Regions from separate parts of the Janthinobacterium sp. GW823-FHT03B06 genome, predicted to be linked through region 1. Evidence: predicted binding sites of a transcription regulator. Region 1 holds the regulator's gene; each other region holds the start of a gene.
The links. Region 1 encodes FliA, which starts transcription of late flagellar genes. Its sites were predicted from a motif close to CTAAAGTTTNNNNNNNNNNNGCCGNTA; they were not measured.
Positions count from the first base shown of each region.

Region 2: AC1RBA_RS01805 (FlxA-like family protein) is a predicted target of FliA. The motif match lies at 1,954-1,980, and genes of this name have one in related genera.
Region 3: AC1RBA_RS16215 (DUF5610 domain-containing protein) is a predicted target of FliA. The motif match lies at 1,280-1,306, and genes of this name have one in related genera.

Region 1 covers NZ_JBXAJE010000002.1:893,601-896,874, forward strand. The annotation lists gene motD (flagellar motor protein MotD) at 51-839, opposite strand; gene AC1RBA_RS10070 (flagellar motor protein) at 845-1,591, opposite strand; gene AC1RBA_RS10075 (RNA polymerase sigma factor FliA) at 1,573-2,304, opposite strand; gene AC1RBA_RS10080 (MinD/ParA family ATP-binding protein) at 2,350-3,213, opposite strand; gene flhF (flagellar biosynthesis GTPase FlhF) at 3,206-3,274, opposite strand, start outside.
Region 2 covers NZ_JBXAJE010000001.1:390,740-394,013, forward strand. The annotation lists gene dcd (dCTP deaminase) at 1-567, shown strand, start outside; gene AC1RBA_RS01800 (PrpF domain-containing protein) at 603-1,841, opposite strand; gene AC1RBA_RS01805 (FlxA-like family protein) at 2,010-2,351, shown strand; gene AC1RBA_RS01810 (sensor histidine kinase) at 2,384-3,274, opposite strand, start outside.
Region 3 covers NZ_JBXAJE010000004.1:332,884-336,157, reverse strand. The annotation lists gene sbcB (exodeoxyribonuclease I) at 1-1,219, opposite strand, end outside; gene AC1RBA_RS16215 (DUF5610 domain-containing protein) at 1,378-2,001, shown strand; gene AC1RBA_RS16210 (GGDEF domain-containing protein) at 2,003-2,968, opposite strand; gene AC1RBA_RS16205 (HPF/RaiA family ribosome-associated protein) at 3,230-3,274, opposite strand, start outside.

The sequences.
Region 1 (3,274 bases):
ATAGGTAGAAATAAAGGAAAGATGGCCGCGCTTGTAGCAAGCGGCGGCGTTCAGTTGGCGGGAACCGGTGCCGGCGCCACAGGCGCCGTCGGCACTTCCGTCACCGTTTCCGGGATGCCCGAGAGGATCGTCACGGCGACCCGGCGGTTGCGCGCGCGCCCTTCCGGGGTTTCGTTGGGCGCCACGGGGATATTGTCGGCGTGGCCCACCGCCGTCAGGCGCGACGCCTGCACGCCGCTGGCGATGAACAGGCGCACCACGGCGCTGGCGCGCGCGGCCGACAATTCCCAGTTCGAGGCAAAATTGGAATTGCTGATCGGCTGCACGTCCGTATGCCCTTCCACCTGCACGTCGTGCGTGTCATCCTTGAGCAGCACGGCGACGGCGCGCAGGGCCTGGTCCGATTCCGCCGTCAGGCGCGCCGCGCCCGGGTCGAACAGCACGCTGGCATTGATTTCCACGCTCACGCCGCGGCTCGTCTGCGTGACCCGCACCTTGCCTTCCTTGACCAGCGGCGCCAAGGTGGAAGTGAGGTCCTGCGCCAGGCGCGTCATGTGTTCGCGCTCGCGGCGGATGGCTTCCGTGCGGCGTTTCAGGGCGGGGTTCGGCAACGGGATCGCCTGCGGCGCTTCCATGATGATGGGCGGCGCGCCCTTTTCCAGGCTGAAGGCCTGGCCGATGGCATTCTGGAAGACGCGGTACTTGCCCTCGTTGACTTGCGAAATCGCGTACATCACGACGAAGAACGCGAACAGCAAAGTGATGAAGTCGGCATACGAGATCAGCCAGCGGTCCTGGTTGTCCGGTTCCTCGTCATACTTCCTGCGCGCGCGCCGCATCATGGTCAGTGCTCGTGCAGCAGGCTGGACACGCGCTCTTCGATGATGCGCGTATGGTCGCCCGTGGCGATGTCGTACAGCACGGCGGCCGTGATTTCATACTGCAGCACGCGGCGCGAGACGATGGCCTTGAGTTTATTGGCCACCGGCAGGAACAGCAGATTGGCCAGGCCCACGCCATAAATCGTCGAGACGAAGGCCACGGCGATGCCGCTGCCCAGTTTGCTCGGGTCGGTGAGGTTTTCCATCACGTGGATCAGGCCCAGCACGGCGCCCAGGATGCCGATGGTGGGCGAATAGCCGGCCGCCGATTCCCACACCTTGACGGCCTGGCGCTCGGCCATTTCGTAGGCGGAAATTTCCACGTCGAGCAGCTGGCGCAGCTTGTCGGGCGCGATGCCGTCGACGATCATGCGCAAGCCCTTGGCGTTGAAGCGGTCGGCCGTGTTTTCCATCAGGCGCTCGAGCGCCAGCGGGCCGTCGCGGCGCGCCGTCAGGCTCCATTGACCGATGTCGCGCGCCAGCGCGGCGCGCGTGTCGGCGGGCGGCAGGAAGACCCAGCGCAGCATTTCCAGGCCGCGCACGAAGGTGCGCAACCGCGTCTGCAGCAGCACGGCGCCGAAGGTGCCGATGATGACGATGGCGAAGGCGGCCGGCTGCAGCAGGGAGGCCATCTTGCCGCCTTCCAGTGCCTGGCCGACCAGCAGGCCCGCCAGCGCCAGCGCCAGCCCGATTACGCTGGACCAGTCCACGCCTGCTCCCTCAAGGTTGCGCGCAGGCGCGCGACGGCCTGGGTATGCAGCTGCGAGACGCGCGATTCGGAAACGCCCATCACCGCGCCGATCTCCTTCAGGTTCAGCTCTTCTTCGTAATACAGGCCCATGAGTATTTTCTCGCGTGGTGGTAGCGCGTCGATGGCATCGATCACGGATTGCCGGAAATCGGTATCGAGCAGGGAACGCAAGGGGTCGCTGTCCTCGTCCACGCAGTGGCGGTCGAGGAAGCTGTCATTGCCGTCCGGATCATGAAAGTCTTCGTAATACACGAGCTGGTGGCCGCCGCCGTCGCCCAGCATTTCCTGGTAGTCGGCCAGCGACATTTTCAGCAGTTTCGCCACTTCCGATTCCGTCGGCGGATGGCCGAGGCGCTGCTGCAAGGTGCTCATCGCCTCCTCGATCTTGCGCATGTTCTGGCGCATGCTGCGCGGCAGCCAGTCGCTGGTGCGCAATTCGTCGAGCATGGCGCCGCGGATGCGCAGCACGGCATAGGTCTCGAACTGCGCGCCATGCGTCTCTTCATAGCGGCTAATGGCATCGAGCAGGCCGATCATGCCGGCCTGGATCAGGTCATCGACCTCGACCGAAGGCGGCAATTTCGCCTTCATATGGTGCGCCAGACGCTTCACCAGCGGAATGTGCTCCGTCAGCAAATAGTCCTTGTTCGATTTCCCTTTGACCGTGTACATAGGCTGCTTATTGTTTTCTCATCTTATCTGGTGCTGCGGTTCGATTCAGGCGCTGAACTGGTGCGGGCTCCCCGTCTGGTACAAGGTGCCGCCAAGCACCGGCGCCGCCGAACGGGCCAGCCGCTCGGCCAGTCCGCGAAACGCCACCGAGGCGCCCGCCAGCGGAAACGCATCGACCACGCTGCGGCCCAGGCGCGCCGCGCGGTGCAGATATTCATCGGCAGGCACCGAACCCATCGAGGTCAGCTTCACGGCCAGGTAGCGGCTCGCCGCCTGTGCCATATTATCGTATACCACTTTTGCCTCGGATTCGGAAGCGCCCGTGACGAGAATGCCGAATGGACGGCGTCCCAGTTCCTGGCTCAGGCGCTTGATCAGGCAGTACGCCGCCTTGATCGAGGTGGCGCTGGTCGACACTTGCACCACGATATCCGACGAGGCCATCAAGGGCACGGGGAAGCAATCGCCCTCGTCGGCCACGACGCCGTCGACCAGCACGATGCCGCTCTGGCGCGCCAGCACCTCGAAAGTCTTGCCCAGGCGGCGCAGTTCGTCCTCGCCCGCATAGTCCATGCTGTCCATCAGGTGGTTGCGCGCGCCCAGGCTGGCCACGCCGAAGCCTTGCGGCACCTGATGGATGACCTGGTTCAGGCCGCACTGCTGGCGCGCCACGTCGCGCAGGCTGGCGCCGTGCGCCAGTCCCAGGCGTGCAGCCACGCCATCGCTGCCGCCGCTGGCGTCAAGCAGCAGCACGTCATTGCCGCCATAGGCGAGCGAAGCGCCCAGGTTGACCAGCATGGCGCCCTTGTCGTCCTGCGGCGTGGCCGAGAGGAACGTCATGACGCGCGGCTGCGGGCCGGCCAGCATGCGGCGCAAGCCCTCGGCCTGGTCGAAATCGAAATTAGCCAAGGTGCACCCCGCGCGCTTCATTGTTGCGGGCGGCCGCCTGCGCCATCAGGAGCGGCAGTTC
Region 2 (3,274 bases), on a different contig from region 1:
ACGATTAAAAGCGATAAATGGATACGCCGCATGGCGGAAACAACGGGCATGATCGAGCCGTTCGAACCGGGCCAGGTCAAGGAACGCGACGGCAACCGCATCGTTTCCTACGGCACCTCCAGCTATGGCTATGACATCCGTTGCGCCGACGAGTTCAAGTTGTTTACCAACATAAACACCACCATCGTCGATCCCAAGGATTTTGACGCGAATAACTTCGTCGATGTGTCGGGCAAGGGCTATTGCATCATCCCGCCGAACTCGTTCGCGCTGGCCCGTACCGTGGAATATTTCCGCATTCCCCGCAACGTCTTGACGATTTGCCTGGGCAAGAGCACGTATGCGCGCTGCGGCATCATCGTCAACGTCACCCCGTTCGAACCGGAATGGGAAGGCTATGTGACCCTGGAGTTTTCGAATACGACACCGTTGCCGGCGAAAATCTACGCCAACGAAGGCGTGGCGCAAGTGCTGTTCTTCGAATCCGACGAAGTGTGCGAAACCTCGTACAAGGACCGCGGCGGCAAATACCAGGGCCAGGTCGGCGTGACATTGCCGAAGACCTGATTGATTGCTTGAACGGGCGGGGCGCCAGTCCTGCTTTAAATCTGTTTCAGCAGCCACGCCTTCAGCGCGGTTGACGGCTGGTACAGGGGAACATGGCCGCGCAGCAAGATTTGCGCGCTGCGGCGGTAGGCCGCGCCGTCGATGGCGATGTTGCCCGTCACCCCGTCCTGGCGCGCCACGATGGTGGTGTCCAGGATGCCGGCCGGGTTGGCTAGGCCCAGTTCCATCTCTGTTTCCGCTTGCTTGACTGGCGGCACGCCGCGCGCCAGCGCATGCGCCACCGTGCCCGGTATCAGGCACGCGGCCGCCAGGCAGCAGCCGCCCGAGACGGCCAGCGAAGCGTGGCCCGATTGCGGCGTAAAGTAGCGCACAGCAATATTTCCCTCTCCCGCCGCCGGCCCCACGATGCAGAACTTGGGGATGGTTTCGCTGCGCTCCAGCTCTTCCAAGGTCATCAAGCCGCCATCGCGCTTGCGCAAGCCCATCAGCAGTCCCGCCGCGCTCCACACCTGGCGGATCGCCTGCATGAAAGCCGTGTCCGCTTCCAGTTCCGCGATGGACTCGTGCGCCGTCTTGCCGAACTGGCTCGCTGGCGCGATGACCATGGGCACGGCCACATCCACGCACGAGACCACATAACCGTGCAGCACATCCTGCGCATTGCCTGTTGGTAATAATTTTCCCGTCTTGGCGCCTGCCGGTTGCCGCAGGAACAGGTCCACGCGGGGGAAGTTGCCGGTCACGCCAGGAATGCTGGCGGCCGTAAAGCTGCCGTCGCGTTCGCGCGCCATGCGCGAGGTGGTGATGACGCCCGTGTTGGTGTTGCGGATATCGATATCGTGCGCGCCGATGGCCAGTGCCTCGATCACGCCGCTGTCCAGTCCCCACAGTTGCAGGGCGGACGACATATTGCCGCAGTTCACGCTCCAATCGATATCGCCATGCTCGCCAGCCAGCTGGGCCAGGGTGCTGACCAGGCGCGGCTGGCCCGCATGCTGTTCCACCTCGGCGAGGAAGACTTTATTGCTGGTGGGCGTGCCCCGACCCAGGCCCGTGATTTGCCGGTTGCCCGGCTGCCGGCCGGACTGGGGCACGCCCATCAGGTGGCGCAGCAATTCCTCGCGCAGCGTTTGCTCGGCCGGCACGCAGGCCCCGTGCAAGACCAGGCCCGTCGATGTGCCGCCACGCATGTGGTGGACGGGAAACTCGATCACGCCGCAGCGTTGGCGGGGCACGAGGTCGGGCAGGGCGGGCAGCAGGGGCGTCATCATCATGGATCGTGGTCAAGGCAGGAAGCGCCAGTGTGCCAGTTTTTCTTGCTGGCGTGCAATCGGATGGTGCGCGCGGCGTCTTTACATGGCTTTACCCGCCTTTACACTTGCCGCCCTGTATTGAGTACCTTGCGCGCCGATAATAAGGTGTTGAATAATCAGGGAGGCAATATGGTAGCGGCAATCGGTTCCGGCAGCGCAGTCAGCGCGGCCGGCAGCGCCAGTGCGGGCAGCAGTGCGCAGATCGCGGCGCTGCAAAAGCAGATCACGGCGGCGCAAAAACAGTTGACGGAGTCGCAGAAGGGCGAGCAGACGGACGCGTCGCAAAAGCTGCAGCAGCAGCTGGCGCAGCAAATTCAGGCCTTGCAGGCGCAAATCGCCCAGCTACAGGCGGCGGCCGCGCAGCAGGCGGCGCAAGGCGAATCCCAAACGGCCAGCAGTGCCGAGACTGTGGCGAGTCCCGCCAGGTCAAGCGCGTCGACCCTGGGCAGCATCATCGATACGCAGGCGTAACAACACATCCACGCGCCAGGCTTGCCGACCGTTCAGCCTGGCGTTTTGACAGGCAACAACATTTCCACGCACAAGCCGCCACCGCTGCGCAAGCTGGCCCCGATGCGGCCGCCATGGGCATTGATGACGTGCCGGGCGATAGCCAGGCCCAGGCCGTGTCCATCCGTGCTGTGCTGGGTATTACTGGCGCGGAAGAACGGTTCAAAAATGCGCGCCAGGTCCGCGCCAGCCACGCCGGGGCCCCGGTCCAGCACGGCGATGCGCAGCCAGTCGGACATGCGCGACAGTTCCACTTCCACCGTGCCGCCATCGGGGCTGTGCTTGACGGCGTTGCGCACCACGTTTTCCACGGCGCGCGCCAGCAATTCTGGCTGGCCCGTGACGCTGGCGTCGGGCATGGCCGCATCGCCCGCCAGTTCGACGTTCAACTGGCGTGCCCGGGCCTCATAGCGGGCGTCGTCCACGATGTCGTGCACGAGGTCGGCGATGCTGACGTCTTCGCTGTGCATGTGCCCGGCTCCCGTTTGCCCGGCGCCGGCTTCCAGCCGTGACAGCGTCAGCAGTTCACCGATCAGTTTATCCATGCGTTCGCTTTCGCGTTCGATGCGCTGCATCGAGGCGGCCATCTTTTCCGGCTGCTGGTGCGCCAGGCCGATGGCGGCCTGCAGGCGCGCCAGCGGCGAGCGCAACTCGTGCGAGACGTCATGCAGCAGACGTGTCTGGCTATCCATGAGGCTGCGCAAGCGGCCCGTCATGCGGTCGAAATCGCGGCCCAGGTCCGTCAATTCATCGCCGCGCTTGCCGCTGGCGTGAAAACGCGGCGCCAGATTGCCGTGCGAGGCGGCCTCGAACGCTTGCCGCAGGTCGCGGATGGGGCGCGCAAAATACCAGGCCAGCAGGAAAGAAAACAGCAGGCTGGCGGC
Region 3 (3,274 bases), on a different contig from region 1:
GCAATTCCTGCAGGCGCTCGTCGGCAAACGAGGGGCGGGCCGTGGCCAGCTTGGCCGGCGTTTCGCGGCGCAAGGATTCGAGCAGGCGGCGGTCGTCGTTGCTGACGAAACCGTTGTACAAATCCTCATCCACGTCCAGCGCGGCAGCCGCACCCGGGCGCTGGAACACTTCGGCCCAGATGGCGTCCATGTTCGGCGCCGCGGCGGCCAGCTGGGCGTTGATCTTCGCCGCATCCACGTCGATGCCCCATTGCGCGGCCATGGCCGGCGACAAGGTCTTTAAATTGCCGACCAGCATGGGCGACTTGTTCAGGTGCACGCTTTTCACGGGCAGGCGCGTCATCCCTTCGGGCATCGCTTCCTTGCGCGTGAACAAACGCGTGCGGATGGTGTCAGCGTCCAGTTCGAACAGTTCGCGCGGGTCGTAGGCGCAATCCCAGACGAGGATCTCGTTCTTGTTGCTCGGATGCGTGGCCAGCGGCCAGACGACGCTCAGGCAACCGCGTTCGGCGGGGAACATGCCCGACACGTGCAGGAAGGGCTGGCGCTCTCCGGCGGCCAGGTGCATGCCCATTTCGCTGGCGACCCGGTCCTTCTTGTGCAGGGCCAGGCAGAATTCGAACAGTTTCGGCTGCTTTTCGCGGATCAATCGTGCCAGGGCGATGGTGGCGCGCACGTCGGACAGCGCATCATGTGCCGCTTCGTGGACGAGGCCATTGGCCTTGCTCAAGTGTTCCAGTTTGAAACTGGTCTGGCCATCGTCGCGCTTCGGCCATTGAATACCTTCCGGGCGCAGCGCGTGCGTCATGCGCACCACGTCGAGGATGTCCCAGCGGCCGCAATGGTTCTTCCATTCGCGCGCATACGGGTCGATCAGGTTGCGCCAGAACAGGAAGCGCGTGACTTCATCGTCGAAACGGATGGTGTTGTAGCCGACGCCGATGGTGCCCGGTTCCGAAAAGGCCGCTTCGATGGTGGCGGCGAACTGGTGTTCGGGCACGCCCAGCTGCAGACATTGCTGCGGCGTGATGCCCGTGATCAGGCACGATTGCGGGTCGGGCAGGAAATCATTTGCAGGCTGGCAATACAACATGATCGGTTCGCCGATCTCGTTGAGTTCGGCATCCGTGCGGATCGCGGCGAACTGGGCCGGGCGGTCGCGGCGCGGCTGGGCGCCAAAGGTTTCGTAGTCGTGCCAAAGAAAGGTCTGGTTAGTCATTGATGGTCGTAACTTAATGTTGCTGAATGGGTTATCCGGGCCGCTAAAAACAAGCCGCCGCTTCAGTTTTCTGAAAACCTGCCGATACTACACGAGAGGATGGTCATTATCGCGTTTCCCGCATGGTGGCATACATTGTCCGTTCAAGGAGGTCTATCGTGTCAATTCCCATCGCCGCAGGCGGCAATTCCACCCCTTCCGTGACTTCCGTCAGTCCGGGCGTTGCCGGCAAGGACGATAAAGTCCAGCACGGCGTCAACGCTGAAATGAGCGTGAATGACCGCAGCAAGCTGCAATTGAACGCGTCCATCATGCAGGCGTCGTTGAACGTGTCCATCGGTTCCGAGAACGAGCCGCTGGCGCTGCTGTACAAGACGGCCATCACCAACATCAATGAAGCGCTGAAAGGCCAGTATGGCGACGATGCGATCCAGAACGCGGCGTCGCAGGACAACAGCGCCGAAGCGACGGCGAGCCGCATCGTCTCGCTGTCGACGGGTTTTTTTGACGCGTTCAAGAAACAGAACCCCGGCATGGATGACGATACGGCGCTGACCAAGTTCATGGACACCATCAGCGGCGGCATGGAAAAAGGCTTCAAGGAAGCGCGCGACATCCTGGGCGGCTTGAAAGTGCTGAACGGCGATATCGCCGGCAATATTGACAAGACGTATGAGCTGGTGCAGAAGGGCTATGCGGATTTCATTGCCGCGCACAGCAGCAAGAAGGATGATGCGGCCAAGCCGGATGCTGCCAAGCCGGCCGACAGCAAGGCTGCCTGAGCTACAGCATGACCCGGTTGCGGCCGCCGGCCTTCGCGCGATACAAAGCCGCGTCGGCCGCCGCGATCAACGCTTCGTCGTCCTGTTCGGTCGCCAGGCTGGCCACGCCGAAGGAACCCGTGATGTGCGGCAGCGCGCTGCGCATGTCGGCGAAGATGACGGCTTGCTGCATGCGTTCGCACAAGCGTTCGGCGACCCGCAAGGCCACGTTTTCGCTGGTATCGGGCAAGATCACCATCATTTCCTCGCCACCATAGCGCACGGCAAAATCCGTGGGCCGCAGGGCCGCTCCCAGCACTTGTGCGGCAATGCGCAGCGCCTGGTCGCCCGCCTGGTGGCCGTGCGTGTCGTTGAAACGCTTGAAATGGTCGAGGTCTATCATCACCAGCGACATCGGCGAGCCGCTGGCGTGGGCCGTGACTATCATGGTCGGCAATAAATCGGTGAGCCAGGCGCGGTTGTACAAGCCCGTCAGGCTGTCGACCATCGACATCTGGCGGTAGAACTCGCCCAGCTTCTGCCGGCGGCGCAGCAGGGCGTTGGCGGCGCGGATGCGGAAAGACAGCAGCCGCAGCAGGTTGCGCGCCAGACCGTTCGATTGTTCGATCAATTCCCAGACGACGGCCGCGTCGATCACCAGCAAGTCAGTTTCTTCCAGGGCGGAAATGGCGGCCAGGTTGCTCGCTTCGTCGAGCACCGATTGTTCGCCCACGCTTTCGCCGGGCAAGACCTTGCTGATGGTGCCGTCATCCATGCCCGTGTGGATGTCGGCGGCCACAGCCAGCGAACCGCGCAGGACGATATACAGGCTGGTGCCCTGTGTGTCGGCAATGGCTTCGCCCGCTTCGAGGCGCATGACGGGGCAGGGCGCCAGCATGGCGGCCGTCTGGCTATCCGCCCCATCGCGAAATAGCTGTAAATCGCCGATGTTGCAGCCTGAAGCGCCGAAGTTGCCGATCTGTTCCACAATCACACTTTCAAAAAGCCGGCGCGCGCGAGCAGGGGGCCGGTAGCTTCATGATAGCGTAAAGCGGCCTTGGCTGTAACGGCAAAGGCTTGCTTGGTGTCACTTTCTGTGGGAAATACGACAATTATTTCATTGCCGTGTTAATAAGTTGAAATGCTTGCTGTTCTACTATGGATGTTGTCGCGCAGGAAGGTGGCTCCAGATGTGCAAAGGCAGCCTTGAACGGCTGCCTCAGTCTCTGGAAATCCTGCAGGAGGGGAGTTACTCGGCGGTTTCTTCCGCTTCGGCCGTATCGATCACGGCATT